Regions from separate parts of the Brachybacterium kimchii genome, predicted to be linked through region 4. Evidence: riboswitches for the same ligand, from Rfam matches in the RefSeq annotation. Region 4 holds a riboswitch; each other region holds the start of a gene.
What was found. Region 4 has a riboswitch for thiamine pyrophosphate ahead of M4486_RS07705 (ECF transporter S component). Riboswitches for the same ligand answer to the same signal wherever they lie in the genome.
Positions count from the first base shown of each region.

Region 1: another riboswitch for thiamine pyrophosphate. It lies ahead of thiM (hydroxyethylthiazole kinase); the one in region 4 lies ahead of M4486_RS07705 (ECF transporter S component).
Region 2: another riboswitch for thiamine pyrophosphate. It lies ahead of thiC (phosphomethylpyrimidine synthase ThiC); the one in region 4 lies ahead of M4486_RS07705 (ECF transporter S component).
Region 3: another riboswitch for thiamine pyrophosphate. It lies ahead of M4486_RS16270 (TenA family protein); the one in region 4 lies ahead of M4486_RS07705 (ECF transporter S component).

Region 1 is NZ_CP097218.1:1,950,572-1,954,775, reverse strand. It holds gene thiD (bifunctional hydroxymethylpyrimidine kinase/phosphomethylpyrimidine kinase) at 1-239, shown strand, start outside; gene thiE (thiamine phosphate synthase) at 272-940, opposite strand; gene thiM (hydroxyethylthiazole kinase) at 937-1,869, opposite strand; TPP riboswitch at 1,950-2,045, opposite strand; gene M4486_RS09210 (MFS transporter) at 2,340-3,674, shown strand; gene M4486_RS09205 (TetR/AcrR family transcriptional regulator) at 3,769-4,204, shown strand, end outside.
Region 2 is NZ_CP097218.1:3,262,843-3,267,046, reverse strand. It holds gene M4486_RS14910 (alpha/beta fold hydrolase) at 1-90, shown strand, start outside; gene M4486_RS14905 (hypothetical protein) at 195-998, opposite strand; gene M4486_RS14900 (Ltp family lipoprotein) at 1,077-1,901, opposite strand; TPP riboswitch at 2,154-2,264, shown strand; gene thiC (phosphomethylpyrimidine synthase ThiC) at 2,264-4,021, shown strand; gene M4486_RS14890 (MFS transporter) at 4,134-4,204, shown strand, end outside.
Region 3 is NZ_CP097218.1:3,575,642-3,579,845, forward strand. It holds gene M4486_RS16260 (glycogen debranching N-terminal domain-containing protein) at 1-235, opposite strand, end outside; gene M4486_RS16265 (TenA family protein) at 290-949, opposite strand; gene M4486_RS16270 (TenA family protein) at 946-1,635, opposite strand; TPP riboswitch at 1,626-1,720, opposite strand; gene M4486_RS16275 (SLC13 family permease) at 1,815-2,990, shown strand; gene M4486_RS16280 (DUF421 domain-containing protein) at 3,003-3,575, opposite strand; gene M4486_RS16285 (aconitate hydratase) at 3,621-4,204, opposite strand, start outside.
Region 4 is NZ_CP097218.1:1,604,277-1,608,480, reverse strand. It holds gene M4486_RS07710 (ATP-binding cassette domain-containing protein) at 1-1,594, opposite strand, end outside; gene M4486_RS07705 (ECF transporter S component) at 1,591-2,301, opposite strand; TPP riboswitch at 2,377-2,483, opposite strand; gene M4486_RS07700 (hypothetical protein) at 2,748-3,326, opposite strand; gene M4486_RS07695 (M13 family metallopeptidase) at 3,334-4,204, opposite strand, start outside.

The DNA.
Region 1 (4,204 bases), 350 kb from region 4:
TCCTCGAGCTGCCCGCCCCGCGCATCGAGACGACCAACGACCACGGCACCGGCTGCACGCTCTCGGCGGCGATCGCCGCTCGGCTGCCGCGCATGCCCGTCGAGGACGCCGTGCGCGGCGCCAAGGAGTACCTCCATGGCGCGCTCGCCGCGAGCGACCGGCTCGACGTGGGGCGCGGCCACGGACCGCTGCACCACTTCTTCGCGCTGTGGGAGGGCGAGGGGATCCCGGCGCGCTGACCCCGGCGCCGGCTCGCCCTGCGGACCCGGGGTCACCGGTCCGGCGCCGCCTCGGTCCAGGCCGCGCTGAGCACGCGGGACGCGCGCAGGGGGTCGTCGGCCGCGCAGACCGCCGAGACTACCGCGCACCCCGAGGCGCCCGCGCGCCGCAGGGCCGGGACGTCGGCCGTGGTGATCCCGCCGATCGCGACGCTCGGCACCGGGGACGCGGCCGCGAGCAGCGCGAACCCCTCGACGCCGAGGGCCGGCGGATGATCCGCCTTGGTGGCGGTCGCGCGGATCGCGCCGATGCCCACGTGGTCGACGGTGCCCTCCGGCAGCGCGGCCACGGCGTCCAGATGCGCCGACGTGTTCGCGCTGAGCCCGATGACGGCGTCGGGCCCGAGCAGTTCTCGTGCACGGCGCACGTCCTCGTCGCCCTGCCCCAGGTGCACGCCGTCCACGCGGATCCCCTGCTCGCGTGCCGCGACGGCGGCGTCCACGCGGTCGTTCACCAGCAGCAGCGCGCGGGCGTCGATCACCCGCGCGAGACGCTCCAGCAGGCGCACGTGCTCGGCGAGGTCCGCGTGCTTCTCCCGCAGCTGCACCACGCGCGCACCGCCCTCGACGGCGAGCTCGACCGTGCGCACGATGCCGCGCGCACCGCACAGCGCGGCGTCGGTGACGAGGTACAGGCCGAGGCTCTCGCTCGAGGGCCTCATGCCGCCTCGCCCCCGTCGCCCTGATCCGCGAGGCTGACGTGCAGGCGCCCGGGCGCCCGGAGCTCGTCCGGGCCGATGGCGGCGAGGGCGTCGAGCAGCCGGGGCGCGAAGGTGCCCGGACCATCGGCCCCGGAGGCGGCGCGCTCGGCCGCCGCGGAGTAGGCGGAATGCGCGGCGACGACGGCCTCGAGAGCAGGCGTCCCGTCGGGTCGCACGCCCAGGAAGGTCGCGATCACGGCGCCGAGGGCGCAGCCCCCGCCGGTCATGCGGGTCAGCATCGCACTGCCACCGGCGACCTCCACGAGAGTGCTCCCGTCGGTGATGAGGTCGCGCTCGCCGGAGACCGCGACCACCGTGCCGTGGGTCCGCGCCAGGCCGGTCGCCGCCGCGACGGCCGCGTCGATCGGGTCGGAGGAGTCGACGCCTCGGCCGCCCGTGCCCTCACCGGCGAGGGCGAGGATCTCCGAGGCGTTGCCGCGCACGGCGGTCGGTCCCTGGGCCACCAGCTCGGCGGCGAGAGGCGTGCGCACCCGCAGCGATCCGATCGCGACAGGGTCCAGGACCCACGGCGTGCCCGAGCGGCGGGCGCCGCTGACGGCTTCGCGCATGGCCTCGCGCTGCTCGGGCGCGGGGGTGCCCAGGTTGATGAGAAGACCGTCGGCGACCGCGGCGAAGTCGCCGGCCTCGCCCACGATGTCGACCATCGCCGGGGCGGCGCCGATCGCGAGCACCACGTTCGCCGTCACGTTCGTGACCACAGAGTTCGTGATGGCGTGGACCAGCGGACCGCGCTCGCGCACCGCGTCCAGAAGGTCGCCGCAGCGGGCGGCGAGCCCTGCGGGATCGACGGGACCGACGGGTGCCGCGGGGCGCGCGGAGGGATCGGCGGCGACCTCGGGGATGCCGTCTGCGGGGGTTGCGGGGGCCATCGGGCTCCTCTCGTCGGGGCGAGGGGCCGGAGCGGCCGCGGCGGGTGATCGGCGAGGATCCTGGAGGATCGTCGGCACCCGGCCGCGGCTTCGGACATTCCCTACGCCAGCGCTGACTGGATCAGGTTCGACGGGTCTGCTCTCAGCCGCCATCGGCGGCACCCCGTGTCACGTGCCGACGAGCCTAGCGCGCCGGAGAGGACGCCGGGGCGCGCCGCCCGCTCCACGGCCGACACGACGCTCCGCACGCCCGTGGCGCCACGGAATCCTGTGGTGCGCGCCTGTGATGTGTGGCACGGCGCTGCTCGGGGTGACCAGCTCAGAGAGTCGGTCGGGCGTCCAGGACGTCCGTGCGGAAGTCCGCGGCTCGACAAAATAGTTCGTGGCAACTAATACTTTCGGCACGGTCGCACGGACCGCACGCACACCGTCGCGAGCATCGCCCGACGGTCATGACGAAGGAGTCTCCCGTGTCCACTGCCGCACCCGATCTCGAGGTCGATCCGACCGTCGACCCGACGGGCAGCCCCAACATCCTCGGCCCGCGACTGCGCGTGCCCGCCATGGGCATCAAGCCGGACCGGAAGAAGCCGATCTGGTATGTCATCGGCATCTTCCTGGGGCAGTTCGGCCTGTTCGTCGCCCTGATGGGGCCCGCGACGGTGTCGGTCCAGATGAAGGCCCGCACGCTCTCGGACCTCCCGGCGGAGCAGGCCTCGATCGCGGCCGCCGCCCTCGCCCCGGGCGCGATCGCAGCGCTCGTCTTCAACGCCCTCGGCGGACGCCTCTCCGATCGCACGCGATCGGGACTGGGGCGGCGCCGACCGTGGATCATCGGCGGGGCCTTCGCGATGTGCGCGGCGATCCTCATCATGGCGATCGCGCCGAACGTCGTGGTGCTGGCCACCGGCTGGTTCATCGCGCAGGCCTGCGCGAACATGGCGTACGCGGCATACACGGCCTCGCTCGCCGATCAGCTGCCGGACGAGCAATACGGCAAGGTCTCCGGCATCGTGGGCATCGCCCAGAACTCCGCCATCATGGCCGCGACCTGGCTGGCCTCGTTCTTCGGCGGGACCATGGTGGGGCTGTTCATGATCCCCGCCGTGCTCGGCTTCGTGCTGGTGACCGTCTACGCGCTGATGATCCCGGATCCGGTGCTCAAGCAGAACCGCTACCCGTTCAACGTGCGCGAGCTGGTCACCTCGTTCTGGACCAATCCCCTGAAGTTCCCGGACTTCGGACTGGCCTGGTGGGGCAGGTTCATGATCATCCTGGCCTCCTACCTGTTCATCAGCTTCCGCGTGCTGTTCATGACGAACCACCTGGGGCTCGAGGACGCGGCGGCCGCCACCGCGGTCGCCACCGGCGTCACGATCTACACGGTGCTGTCCATGGTCGCCGGACTGGCCGCCGGATGGATCTCCGACCGGATCGGACGCCGCAAGGTGCTCGTGGCGGGGTCGATCCTCGTCTTCGGACTGGGCACCTACATGCTCGCCCACGTCGACTCCGTCGGCGGGTTCTTCCTGTGCGAGGCCATCATGGGCCTCGCCTACGGGACCTACCTCGCCGTCGACCTCGCACTCGTGTTCGAGGTGCTCCCCGACCGCAGGACGGCGGGCAAGGACCTGGGCGTCTTCAACATGGCCAACGCCCTGCCGCAGTCGATCGCCCCGGCCCTGGGCGGGATGCTCCTCGCCCGCATCGGCGGGGGCACCGACTTCACGGTCCTCTTCGTGGCCGCCGCGATCTCGGGCGTCATCGGCGCTGTGCTCACGATGTTCATCCGCGGCGTGAAATAGTAGGGGTGACACATTGATGACGGGCCGGTGCGGCACGATCGCACCGGCCCGCTCTCGTCCCAGGTCGACGGAGACCTGTGCCGAAGGGGAGCCCATGAACACCGAGCAGACCACGCGCGCCGCCGCGACCGCGAGCGCCGCCGAGGGGACCGTCGCCTCGCGCGGGCCGCGCGAGCGCAGCACCGCCAAGGGGCCGGCCGCCGAGAAGCGTCCGGTCCGTCGACGCCCGGGACGGCCCCGCGGGCAGGACTCCGCGGTGGTCCGCGAACAGGCGCTGCAGACGGCCGTGGACCTCATCGCCCGTCAGGGCTTCGGAGCGACCTCCATGGCGCAGGTCGCCGAGGGCGCCGGGATCTCGCCGTCGGGCCTCGCCCATCACTTCCCCTCGAAGAAGGCGCTGCTGGGGGCCGTGCTCGCCCATCGCGACGCCGTGGACAGCGACCCCATGCCCCCCGAGGGATCCACGCCGTGGTCCGCCTTCGACCATCTCGTCCGCGTCGCCGGGCTGAACATGCAGCGCCGCCAGATCG
Region 2 (4,204 bases), 1.7 Mb from region 4:
TTCGAACTGATCGCCGGGGCGGGGCACTGGTCGAACCGTCAGTGCCCGGACCGGGTGAACGCGCTGATCACAGACTTCCTCGCGGACTGATCGCTTCGGCTGATCGAGTCGGACTGATCGAGTCGGACTGACCGAATCGAGCCCGATCGGCGGCGAGCCCGGATGCGGGGCCGCTGCGGACCGCTGCGGACGGCTCAGGTCCTCAGCGACTGCATCTGCGCGAAGAGCCGCAGCATGGCGGCGCGCTTCTCCGTGTCGCTGCCGTTGTCGTTCAGGATCATCAGCGTCTCGTTGTCGGGCAGCGGATAGGTCGAGTGCGGGAACACGAAGGTCCCGCCGTTGCGGGAGTCGTCCGCGTCCTCCGGGTCCGACGCGGGGTAGCTCTGCGCCCACAGCTCGGCGAAGAGCGCGACGACGTGCGGACGCAGCCGCGAGTAGGCGCTGATGACCTCGCCGGCGACCGCGTCGATCGCGAACTCGACGTCCTCCGTGCACAGGGCAGGGTCGGTGACCGGGGCGTCCCGGGCCGGGTACGTGTCGGACTGCTCCCGGGCCGCGCTGTCTGCCGCCGGGACCTCCGCCGTCGGGCCGTCCGGGTCGACGCGCTCGGCCTCGGCCTGCAGCTGGGCGACGGTCATCAGGTCATGCGCGGCCATCCACGCGGCCATGTCGGCCGCGGCGAGGGCATGGGCCCCCTCGAGGATCGCAGGCGGCTCGGGCTCCTCGTCCGTGCCGTCATAGGTGGCGCCGAACAGGGCGAGCGCCGCCAGGCGGATGCGCGCATCGGCCCCTTCGACGCCTCCCGACGGGATCTCGACGGGCACCTCACCGACGACGGCGAGCGTGGACCACGCGTGGGCGAGCCAGCGCACGTCACCGCCGCTCGCGAGCCCCTGGGCGTAGTGGGCGCACAGGGCGTCGAAGACCGAGGCGCCCTCGGGCGGGGCTGTACCCCTGCACTCCCCCGGCTCCTCGGCCGGATCGCTGGTCGGTCTCATGTGCGCATTCTGCTCCGAAGGACCGACGAACCAGCCGTTGTGGGGTGACGCGGCGCGGCGGCGCCACCGACGACGCGCTCAGTCGTGCAGGTGCTTGATCGCGTAGTCCGCCTGCTCCTTCGTGAACTGCTCGCCGTACTCGGAGGTGATCTGGTCGCGGATCTCGTCGTCGGACATGCCGTCCGCGGAGTACGACTTGGCCTTCTCCAGCGCGTTCTTGTTCCAGTCGGCGTCCACGTGGTCGACCGCGTAGGTGGCGGTCTCCTCGCTGTAGCCCTCGAAGACGAGGGTGTCGTGGATGCCCTTCTTCGAGGAGAAGAGCATGTCGGACTGGATCTTCGCGTCGGCGAGGGCGCCGTCCTTGTCGTCGGGGTCGACGTCCGTGCCGTCGGCAGCGGAGTCGCCGGAATCGTCGGCGTCGGCCGACGACTCGTCGTCCGGGGTCGCGTCGACGGTGTGGTCGGAGGGCGTGGCGGAGTCGCTGGGCTCGTCCGACGCGTCGTCGTCGGACGAGGAGGCGGAGACCGTGGTCGGAGCGGGCTCGTCATCGGTGTCTGCGCTGTTGACGAGCACGACGATCACGATGATGACGGCCGCGATCGCGAGCAGCGCGAGGCAGCCGCAGCCGCCCAGCACCCACCACAGCGTCTTGGACTTCTTCGGCGGCTCCTGCCCCTGGCCCGGGGTCTGCGGGGACGCGGAGAACTGCGGGGCCTGCGAGGAGTCCCCGTACTGCGGGGCGGGGGCCGCGGAGCCGGAGGCTCCGTCCGCGGCCCCGTAGGGACCGCTCGCCGAACCATAGGTGTCGCCGGCGGAGCCGTAGGCACCATTCGCGGACCCGGCGTCGGGGAACCCGGAGTTCGCGGAGCCGTTGTTCTCGGGGGAAGGGGTCGAGCTGGTCATCTGTCGTTCCGTTCGGAAGGAGGTATGTGCGGGCCCCCGTCGCGAGGGTTCGCGGACCCGTCAGCGTGCGCGGAGGAGGGACGGCAGGGAGAACTCTACGGACATCTCGGACGGCCGACCCGACGTCTCGCGACCCGACACCGCGGCAGACGGGACGCGTGGGATCCGACCGAGTCCGCCGTGCGACTCCGCGTGCGTTGCCCGTCGCGGACCGCCCGCCGCCACCGCACGTCCCCCGTGCTACGGTCGTCGCCGATCCCTCGGGTGCCCGTCGCAACGGGCTGAGATCGGACTGACGCAGTCCGAGTACCGACCGAACCTGCTCCGGGTCATGCCGGCGAAGGAAGAAGGAGAGCGACTGCATGTCTGCACGCCCTGAGAACTACCCCACCCACTGCCTCGGCCACCTCGAGGACTCCGAGCACGACATCCGCGTGCCGGTCACGAGGATCTCCCAGGACGACTCCCCCACCGGGACGCCGAACCCGCCGCTCGAGGTCTACCGGACCGCCGGCCCCGGCAGCGAGCCGGAGGTCGGCCTGCCCGCGCTGCGCGAGAACTGGATCCGCGATCGCGGCGACGTCGAGGAGTACCAGGGACGTGCCCGTGACCTGGCCGATGACGGCCGCGGGGCGGTGCGCCGCGGCGGGGCGAGCGCCGAGTGGCGCGGCGCGCGTCGCTCGCCGGTCCGCTCGGTCGGCGGACGCACCGTCACGCAGATGCACTACGCCCGTCGAGGCGAGATCTCCCCCGAGATGCGTTTCGTGGCGCTGCGGGAGGGCTGCGACGTCGAGCTCGTGCGCGAGGAGCTCGCCGCGGGCCGCGCGATCATCCCCGCGAACGTGAACCACCCCGAGGCGGAACCGATGATCATCGGCCGACGCTTCCTGGTGAAGGTCAACGCGAACATCGGGAACTCGGCGGTCACCTCGTCGATCGCCGAGGAGGTCTCCAAGCTCGAGTGGGCCACCCGCTGGGGTGCGGACACGGTCATGGATCTGTCCACCGGGGACGACATCCACACCACTCGCGAGTGGATCCTGCGCAACTCCCCCGTGCCGATCGGCACCGTCCCGATCTACCAGGCTCTGGAGAAGGTGAACGGCGACGCGAACGCGCTCACCTGGGAGATATTCCGGGACACGGTGATCGAGCAGGCCGAGCAGGGCGTGGACTACATGACGATCCACGCCGGCGTGCTGCTGCGCTACGTGCCGCTGACGGCGAACCGGGTGACGGGCATCGTCTCGCGCGGCGGCTCGATCCTGGCCGGCTGGTGCCTCGCCAGGCACCGGGAGAACTTCCTCTACGAGCACTTTGACGAGCTGTGCGAGATCTTCGCCCGCTACGACGTCTCCTTCTCGCTCGGCGACGGGCTGCGTCCCGGGTCCCTGGCAGATGCGAACGACGCCGCCCAGTTCGCCGAGCTCGACACCCTCGCCGAGCTCACCCGCCGCGCCTGGCAGCACGACGTGCAGGTGATGGTCGAGGGCCCTGGCCACGTGCCGCTGCACCTGGTGCGCGAGAACGTGGAGCGCCAGCAGGAGCTGTGCGACGGGGCGCCGTTCTACACGCTCGGGCCGCTGGTCACGGACGTCGCCCCTGCGTATGACCACATCACCTCGGCGATCGGGGCGACGGAGATCGCCCGCTACGGCACCGCGATGCTCTGCTACGTGACCCCGAAGGAGCACCTGGGTCTGCCGGACCGCGACGACGTGAAGACGGGCGTGATCACCTACAAGATCGCCGCCCACGCGGCCGATGTCGCCAAGGGCCACCCCGGGGCCCGCTCACGGGACGACGCTCTGTCGAAGGCGCGCTTCGAGTTCCGCTGGCGCGACCAGTTCGGACTCTCCCTGGACCCGCAGCTGGCCGAGGAGTACCACGACGAGACCCTGCCGGCCGAGCCCGCGAAGACCGCGCACTTCTGCTCGATGTGCGGACCGAAGTTCTGCTCGATGAAGATCTCGCAGGACATCCGCGACGAGTTCGGCGGCGAGGCCGCCCAGCAGGAGATCGCGGCGGCGGGCATGGCGGAGAAGTCCCGGGAGTTCCGCGAGCGCGGCGGGACCGTGTACCTCCCGGAGCCGGGGGTCGGGGTGCCGGTGGGTGAATGACTTCCCATGACCCGGAGGCCCTATCGGAACGTTGGAGGGCGCACACTACTCCCTCCGACACATTCCGACACACACCGACGCACCTCAGCCGACGGCCCCCACAATCGTTCCCATGCCCCCGACGATGGACCCCTCTTCCAACGCGCTCGAAAACAGCTCCGCGCGTCCCGAACCCGGCGCCCG
Region 3 (4,204 bases), 2.0 Mb from region 4:
CATGGTCCTCGTCCGCGGACTCGGCAGCGTCCTCGACCTCGCAGGTGAGGTCGGAGACGACGCGGGTGTCTCCGAGATAGATGCCCTGCGCGCCGGCGCCCGTGATCGTGCCGTCGGGCGCCGACCAGGCCTGCAGTGGAGCGCGCAGCACCACGGCGAGGTCGTGGAGGAAGGGTTGGTGGTTCTCGAACTGCCGCGGCGCGGACGGGCTCGGGGAGGACGCGTGCGTGCTCACCGCTTCATGCTTGCACGCGCGGTCTTCGTGCGCTCGGCGAATGCACGCCCGCGCTCAGTCCAGCGCCTGCTGCCAGAACGCGGCCTCCATGCGGGTGGCCGTGCGGAAGATCCTCTCGAGCCGCGCCCGGCGGTGGGCAGGCAGGTCGCCGCCCGCGAGCTCGTCGAGCCGCGCGGCGGCCACGGCGGCGCTCGCCTGGAACTCCTGCCCCGCGTACTCGGCGATCCACTCGCCGTAGGGATGCTCGGCGCCCTCGGCGAGGCGCGGCGCGAGCGCGGTCCCGATCTCCGCATAGCCGATCGCGCAGGGCGCGAGGGCGACCTGCAGGTCCAGGGCGTCCCCGGCCATGCCGGTGTCCAGGACGAAGCGCGTGTAGGCGACGGTGCCGGGCTTCTCGTCGGCCGTCTCGAGCACCTCGCGGTCGATGCCCCACGACGCCGTGAGCCGCACGTGCAGAGCGGTCTCGGTGACGATCGCGGTCAGGGAGTCCGCGGCCGAGCGGATGCCCTCGAGAGTGTCGGCCTTGTACGCGGCCAGGGCATTGGCCCGCGCGAACTGGAAGAGGAACAGGTAGTCCTGGACCAGGTAGTCCTGGAAGGCGGCCAGGGGGAGCGTGCCCTCGCCCAGCCGCGTCACGAAGGGATGGTGGACGTAGGCGTCCCAGTCCTCGGCGGCGGAGGCCTTGAGCCGGTCGAACAGGGAAGGTGCGCTCATGCCGACGCCCCCTCGGGGGCCGTCTCGTAGGCCGCGTCGAAGAAGTCGTTCTCGAGCCGGACGGTGCGCGCGAAGAAGCTGCGCACGCGCTCGGGGTCCTCGATCTCGGCGGCGTCGAGCTCGGCGCGCAGGAAGTCCACGAGATCGCGGAAACCGGGACCGTCGTGCAGGGAGATCCACTCGGCGTGGACGAAGCTCTCGGGCAGGGGAGCGGGCGCCCTGGTCGCCCAGTCCAGGTAGAGCCATTCGGTGACCAGCAGGACCGCGAGGATCGCGGCGTGGTCGCGGGTCTCCGCGGCCTCGCGGAACACGTCGAGGAAGCCGTCGGTGGGTGCGGTGTTCGGGATCTGCGCGCGCTGCTCCTCGCTCACCCCGAGCGCGTCGAGGGCGCGCAAGAAGTACGTGTTCTCGTCACCGGCGACCTCTCCGGCGAAGCGCGCGAAGCGCAGCCGGGCGGCGGGGGTGCGGGCGGTGGCCAGCGCGGCGCCGATCAGCTGCAGGAAGGCGTCGAGGAAGCGATGGTCCTGCACCAGGTAGCGCGCCATCACCTCGTCCGGGACGGTTCCCGCGTGCAGCTCGCGCACGAAGCGGTGACCGACGGCGCGCTCCCACGCCTGGGCGTGCTGGTGGCGCAGGGACGCCGTCAACGCGGCATCCTCGAAGAACGGACGTGGGGCACGTGTCATGGCGGCAATCCCTCCGCGAGTACGAGCTCGATCAGGTTCAGCGGGTGTGTTCTCAGCCCTGGTCAGGGCACCCCGTGCACGTGCGAGGCTATCGCCGCCGCGCCCATCGGACACGGTCGTCCCGCGGCGTGAGAGGGAGCGGGGCCTGCGGGAGGACGCCGCGGTCTACGCTTCGCAGCATGCTCGGACTCCTGCGCAGGCGCGCCGGCGCGCTCGCGATCGGGGCGCTCGCCCTGGGCGCCGTGCTGTGCGTCCTCAGCGGCGGGCTGCCTTCGCAGGATCTCGCAGCACTGATGGCGCGGGTCGCGCCCGTGCTCGGATTCGTCCTCGCGATCGCGGTGCTCGCCGAGCTCGCGCGCGAAGCAGGACTCCTGGACGTGATCGCCCACGGCCTCACCGTCCTCGCGCACGGGCGCACCGCGGTGCTGTGGTGCGCCGTGTGCGCGCTCGCCGTGGTGTGCACGGCCTTCTTCTCCCTGGACACGACGGCGCTGATCATGACCCCGGTGGTCGTGCTCACGGCGCGGCGCGTCGACGTGCCCGCGGTGCCCTTCGCCCTGGCCACGGTGTGGCTCGCGAACACGGCGTCCCTGCTGCTGCCGGTCTCGAACCTCACGAACCTGCTGGCCAGGGACGTCCTGGGCGGGGGCACGGCGTCCTTCCTGGCCCGCAGCGCGGCACCGACCCTGGTCGCGATCGTGGTGCCGGTGGCCCTCGTGGCCGTCGTCCATCGCCGGGACCTGCAGGGTCGATTCCGGGCGTCGCCCGCCCCGCAGATCCATGACCGCGCGCTGCTGCGGATCAGCGGATGCGTGGTCGTCGTGCTGCTGCCCCTGCTCGTGGTGGTGCCCGCGGTGTGGATCCCGGCGGGCGCCGCCGCGCTCGTGCTGCTGCTCGCCTTCGCGCTGCGGCGCCGCGAGGCGATCGGAGCGCACCTGGTGCCCTGGCGTCCGCTCGCGATCGCCCTCGCCCTCTTCGTGCTGGTGGAGACCGCGCACGTGCAGGGTGCGACGTCGTTCGTGCTGCGCGCGGCCGACGGCGGCACGGGGCCGATGGGGCTGCTGCGCACGGCCGGCACCTCGGCGCTCGCGGCGAACGTGCTCGACAACCTCCCCGCCTTCCTCCTCCTCGAGCATCGCGCGGGGGACGATCCCACCTCCACCATGGCCCTGCTGATCGGTGTGGACGCGGGGCCGCTCATCACCCCGTGGGCATCGTTGGCCACGCTCCTGTGGCATCAGCGGATGCAGGCGATGGGCGTGCGGATCCCCTGGGTGCGCTTCATGGCGCTGGGCGCGGTCGCGGTGGTGATCACGGTGCCGCTGGCGACTCTCGCGCTGGCCGTCCTGGAGTGAGCGGTCGGGCGCTCAGGCGGCCCCCGGCTCGGACAGCAGACGCTCGGGGATCCGCTCGCGTCCGTCGACCTGGGCCACGAGATCGCGGTCGATCCGGCTGCCGCGCCGGACGATCGTGAGCGTGCCGCGGACCTCGAGGATCACCAGCTCCACCTCGTCGAGGGCGAGCACCCCGCTCACGCGCAGACGATCCAGCAGCATGCCGCGCGTCAGCCTGCTGCGACGCAGGCCGGCCGCGACCGGCTCCCCGTCGACCATGACGACGACGGGACGCGTGCGCCGCAGGAGCAGGGGGACGCGGCGGAACCTGCCCGTGACGTACTCGAGGACGACCAGGGTGCTCAGCACGACGATCGCGCCGAGCATCGTCGGGGATTCGCCGAGGGTCGCGCGGGCGGTGATGCCGCCGACGACGGCGAGGACCACGAAGCTGCCGGCGCTGGGCCGGGCCATCAGGCGCGGGCCGATCACCTGCATGAGCAGGGAGAAGAAGCCGTACAGCACGATGGTCGAGGCGACGACGCCGAGGACCGCGCTGCCGCTGATCCCGACGTAGTCGCGCCAGATGAGGTCCCAGTCGATCATGGGGCCATTGTCGTCCCTCGGGACCCGCGCCTCACGACTCGCGACTCACGCCTCGCGCGCGGCGAGCGGGATCCGTCCTCCCGCGAGCACCATCTCCACCTGGCGCGGCGAGAGCCGGTGGTGCACGGCGACCTCCCGGTCCCCGATCCGTGCGGTGAGGTCCGTGCCGGCCTCGAGCGCCGCGTGGACGCCGTCGATCTCGACGAGGTCGCCCGCGGAGATCCGGTCGTGGTCCTCGGGGTCGTCGAACTCGAGGGCGAGGATCCCGAAGTTCGCGAGGTTCTGCCAGTGGATGCGGGCGAAGGACACCGCGATGACCGCCTTCAGCCCCAGGTAGCGGGGAGCGATCACGGCGTGCTCGCGCGAGGAGCCCTGCCCGTAGTTCTTCCCGGCGACCACCACGTGGCCTCCCGAATCCTTCGCCTTCCCGGCGTTCGCGGGATAGTCCGGGTCGATGCGGGTGAAGGTGAACTCGGAGATCTTCGGGATGTTCGAGCGGTACGGGAGCACGCGCGAGCCGGCGGGCATGATCTCGTCGGTCGAGACGTCGTCGCCCATCACCAGGATCACGGGGGCCCGCAGATCGTCGTCGATCGGCGCGAACTCGGGGAGGGAGGAGATGTTCGGCC
Region 4 (4,204 bases):
CGGATGCGGATGCGGGTGCGGTTGCCGGCGCCAGTGCCGGTGCCAGCGCGGTGTCGGTCGCGGCCGGCTCCGGGGAGGCGGACTGCGCGTCGTCGCCCGTGCTCACGTGCTCCGCGAGGTCCATGCGCACGTGCGCGCGCGTGATGAGATCGGGGTCGTGCGTCGCGGCCAGCACTGCGCAGCCGCGCGCGGACGCCTCCTCGAGCAGGGCGAACAGCTGGGTGCGACGCTCCTGGTCGAGTCCCACGGTGGGCTCGTCCAGCACGAGGAGGGCGGGTTCCTGGGCGAGGGCGGCGATGATCGCGAGGCGTCGTTGCTCGCCCCCGGAGAGCTCGAAGGGCTGAGCGTCCGAGAGGTGCGCGAGGTCGGCGCGCCGCAGCAGGCTCTCGGCGAGTTCGGGGTCGTGCGCCCAGGGCGAGGCGGTGACCTCAGCGCGCACGGTGCGGGCGACGAAGGAGTGCTCGGGCTCCTGAGGGACGAAGGCGATCTTGGTGGGCTCGGGACGTTCGAGGTGTCCTCCGGCCGGATCGGCGAGGCCCAGGATCGTGCGCAGGAGCGTGGTCTTGCCGCTGCCGCTCGGCCCGGTGAGGACCGCGACACATCCTGTGGGAACGGCCAGGTCGATGCCGTCGAGGAGGGGCGAGGCGACGGCCCGCTTCCCCCGGACCTCGTCCCGTCGTCGCCGTCGCGTGATCGAGACTCTCGAGAGCGACAGCACCGGCGGGCCGCACGTGCCGGATGCGCGCGCAGGGGCCGGCATGGCGGCCGGGTCGGGAGCGGCGGCCGGATCGGGCATGGTGGCCGGATCGGGCTGCTCGAGGACGTCGTCGGGAGCGCCGTCCGCGAGCACGTGCGCCTGCGCTCCGAGCACGATCACGCGGTCCACGTGCGGGGCCCAGCCCTCGGCGTCGTGGTCGGCGACCACCAGGGTGCGATCGCCGACCGCATCCAGGATCGCGGCGCGGACCGCGCAGGCCGTCGGCCGATCGAGCATGCTCAGCGGCTCGTCCAGCAGCAGCGCACCGGGATCCAGCGCCAGGGAGCCGGCGAGGGCGAGCCTCTGCTGCTGCCCGCCGCTGAGATCCCACGGCGAGGTCGCGGCGTCCAGCCCGACGCGCGCCGCGTGCAGGGCGGAGGTCACGCGGCGCTGGATCTCCTCGCGGTCCAACGCCGCGTTCTCGGGCCCGAAGGCCGCGTCCCGGCCGACGCTCCCGCCGATCAGGGCGTGCAGCGGCTGCTGCAGGAGCAGTCCGCGCTCGCCCGGCCGGGTGGGGCCGGTGGCATCACCCGCGAGGTCGCCCGTGCTGGTGTCGAGCAGGCCCGTGAGGGCCCGGAGCACCGTCGACTTGCCGCCGCCGCTGGGCCCCGTGAGCAGCACGCGCTGGCCGGCCGGGATGTGCAGGGTGAGGTCGTCGATCGTCGGGCGGGAGCGGGTCGACGGCGTCCAGGTGACGGCGTCGAGAGCGAGCGGCACGGCGGCGTGGGAGGCGGGGCCCGTTCCGTCGGGAGCCGCGTCGCCGAGCGTCCCGTCGGCCCCAGCGGTCGTCCCGTCGGTCCCAGAGGTCGCCCCGAGCACCGTCGGCCCCGCGCTCATGCGCGCGACCGCCGTCCCCACTGGCGCCCTGCCGGGAAGGCGCTCAGGGCGCCGGTCGCGCCGAGGGCGCGCACGATCAGCCACCCCAGCACCCCGCACAGCAGCGCACCGGAGACGATGAAGAAGCCCAGCAGCGCCCAGGCCGAGGCCCAGGACCACTCGGGGTAGTAGGAGAAGCGCTCGTAGACCCATTCGAGGATCCCCGAGAGCGCGCCGCCGGCGATCGCCACGGGCAGGGTGAAGCGGCGGTAGGCGGTGACGAGGAACGCGATCTCGACGCCTCCGCCCTGCAGCAGGCCGCTGACCACAGTGCCGATGCCCCACTGCCCGCCGAGGACCATCTCGAGGACGGCGGCGATGACCTCCGCCAGCACGGCGGCGCCGGGACGGCGCACGATGAGCATCGCCACCAGCGCGGGCAGGAACCACACGCCCGCGAGCAGCCCCACCGACGGGGGCAGGACGGCCTGCAGCGGGGTGAACAGGGTGTACACCTGGCCCCAGGCGAGGAACACGAAGGCGAAGACGACGCCGATCGCGACCGTCAGCACGAGGTCCACGGTGCGGTAGGCCGGCAGCGGCCGACGTGCGAGGGCGTCGCTCGCCGGTGCTGGTGCTGGTGCCGGTGCTGGTGCCGGGGACGCGCCGGTCGCCGCGGTCTTCTCGGCGCGCGCGGAGGGGGCGGCGGGGGTGGAGCTGGTCGACATCTGGTTCTCCTTCCGATGCGGAAGGGGCCGCGAGGCCCGTCGGCCCCGGATGCAGTCATCCGGCGCGGCGGACATCGCAGAAGAATCCCGACTCCCTACGCCGGTCTGAACCGGATCAGGTTCGAGGGTCTGCGCTCTGTGCGCACTCTCAGCACCTCTGCGGTGCTCCCCTGTCTGTGGATGTCAGCGTCGATGATATCGCGCAGGGCGGTCGGTGCGCCCTCGGGATGTGCGCCAGATCGCCCGGGTCGGCCGATGCCCGACGGCTCGTGCGAGGCGACGGGATCGGACGGTCCCGTCCCGACCGGCTCCCGAACGGGCGAACGGGCGCGAGAAGTACGAAACGGTTGCCAAGAGCGCTCTTGGCAACCGTTTCGTACTTCTCGCGACGCAGACGGGGCGCGGATGGGCCGACGAGCGGTCGGCGGGGCTTCAGCGCGCGCGGATCAGCGGCGGGCGCGGATGGCCTGGTCGATCGCCTCGGCGGCGGCGCGGGGATCGTCGGGGGAGAGCAGGAAGTGGGTGCCCTCGCGACCGATGATCTCCACGAGCGTCCCGGGACGCGAGACCATCAGGCGGTACGAGGACCGCTGCTCGCCGGTGGTGAAGACCTTGCGGCCGGGCAGCGCCTCGATGCTCCCGCTCTCGGGCGCGATCACGCGGCCGCGGCGCCAGCCGAGCCCGCCCACCGTCACGCCGAGCGATTCGCCCGGGATGCGGCGCAGCTGCACGGTGCGGAAGTCGGCGACGGGCCAGGCGGGGCGCGGCAGGAACCCGCCGAGGCTCACGGTCACCCCGTCGACGTCGACCACGAACCGGGTGGCCAGCCGCATCCACGACCAGAAGGCGTACACGAGCACGGCCAGGGCGAGCACCAGGCCCAGCACGACCGTCTCGCCGCGCGCCCAGGCGATCGCGTACCCGGCGATGCCGACGCCGATCACAGCGCTCATGCCGATGCGGGTCCAGCCCACCGCGCCGGGAGTCGTCCGCCCCACGTGGAAGGGCGCCTCCGGCCTGCTCACGGTGTCCTCACCAGATGCTCACGCGGTCTTCGGGCGCGCGGTACATCGCGTCGTCCTCGCGCACGTCGAAGGCCGCGTGGAAGGCGTCGAGGTTGCTCGCGATCGCGTTGCAGCGGAACTCGGCGGGGGAGTGCGGGTCGATCGCCAGCATGCGCGCCGCGTCCTGCGCGCGGGACTTCGCGCGCCACACCGTGGCCCAGGACCAGAACACGCGCTGCAGGCCGCTCAGGTCGTCCAGTCGCGGCGGGTTCCCGCCGGAGCGCGCGAGGTAGGCCTTGATCGCGATGGTGAGGCCGCCCAGGTCGCCGATGTTCTCGCCGATCGTGAGGCTTCCGTTGACATGGGGCAGCTCGTCGCCGCCGATGACCGCGCCATCCCCACCGTCTGCGCCGACCGCGCCGACCGCGTCGCCCCCATCGGCCGCGTCAGTCGCCGTCGCCTCCGCCTGCTCGCGCAGCACGCGCGGGGTGAGGGCGTCGAACTGGTCGATGAGCGCGCGGGTGCGCTGCTCGAAGGCCTCGCGGTCCTCGTCGGTCCACCACGAGCGCAGGTTGCCCTCGCCGTCGTACTTCGAGCCCTGGTCGTCGAAGCCGTGCCCGATCTCGTGGCCGATCACGGCGCCGATGCCGCCGAAGTTCACGGCGTCCTCGGCCTCGGCATCGAAGAACGGCGGCTCGAGGATCGCGGCGGGGAAGACGATCTCGTTCGCGCCCGGGTTGTAGTAGGCGTTGACCGTCTGCGGGGTCATGTGCCACTCGTCGCGGTCGACGGGCCCGGCGAGCTTCGCGAAGTCGTGGGCGGCGTCGTGCGCGCGGGCGGCGCGGACCGAGGCGACGAGGTCGTGGGGGTCGAGCACGAGGCCCTCGTAGGTCCGCCAC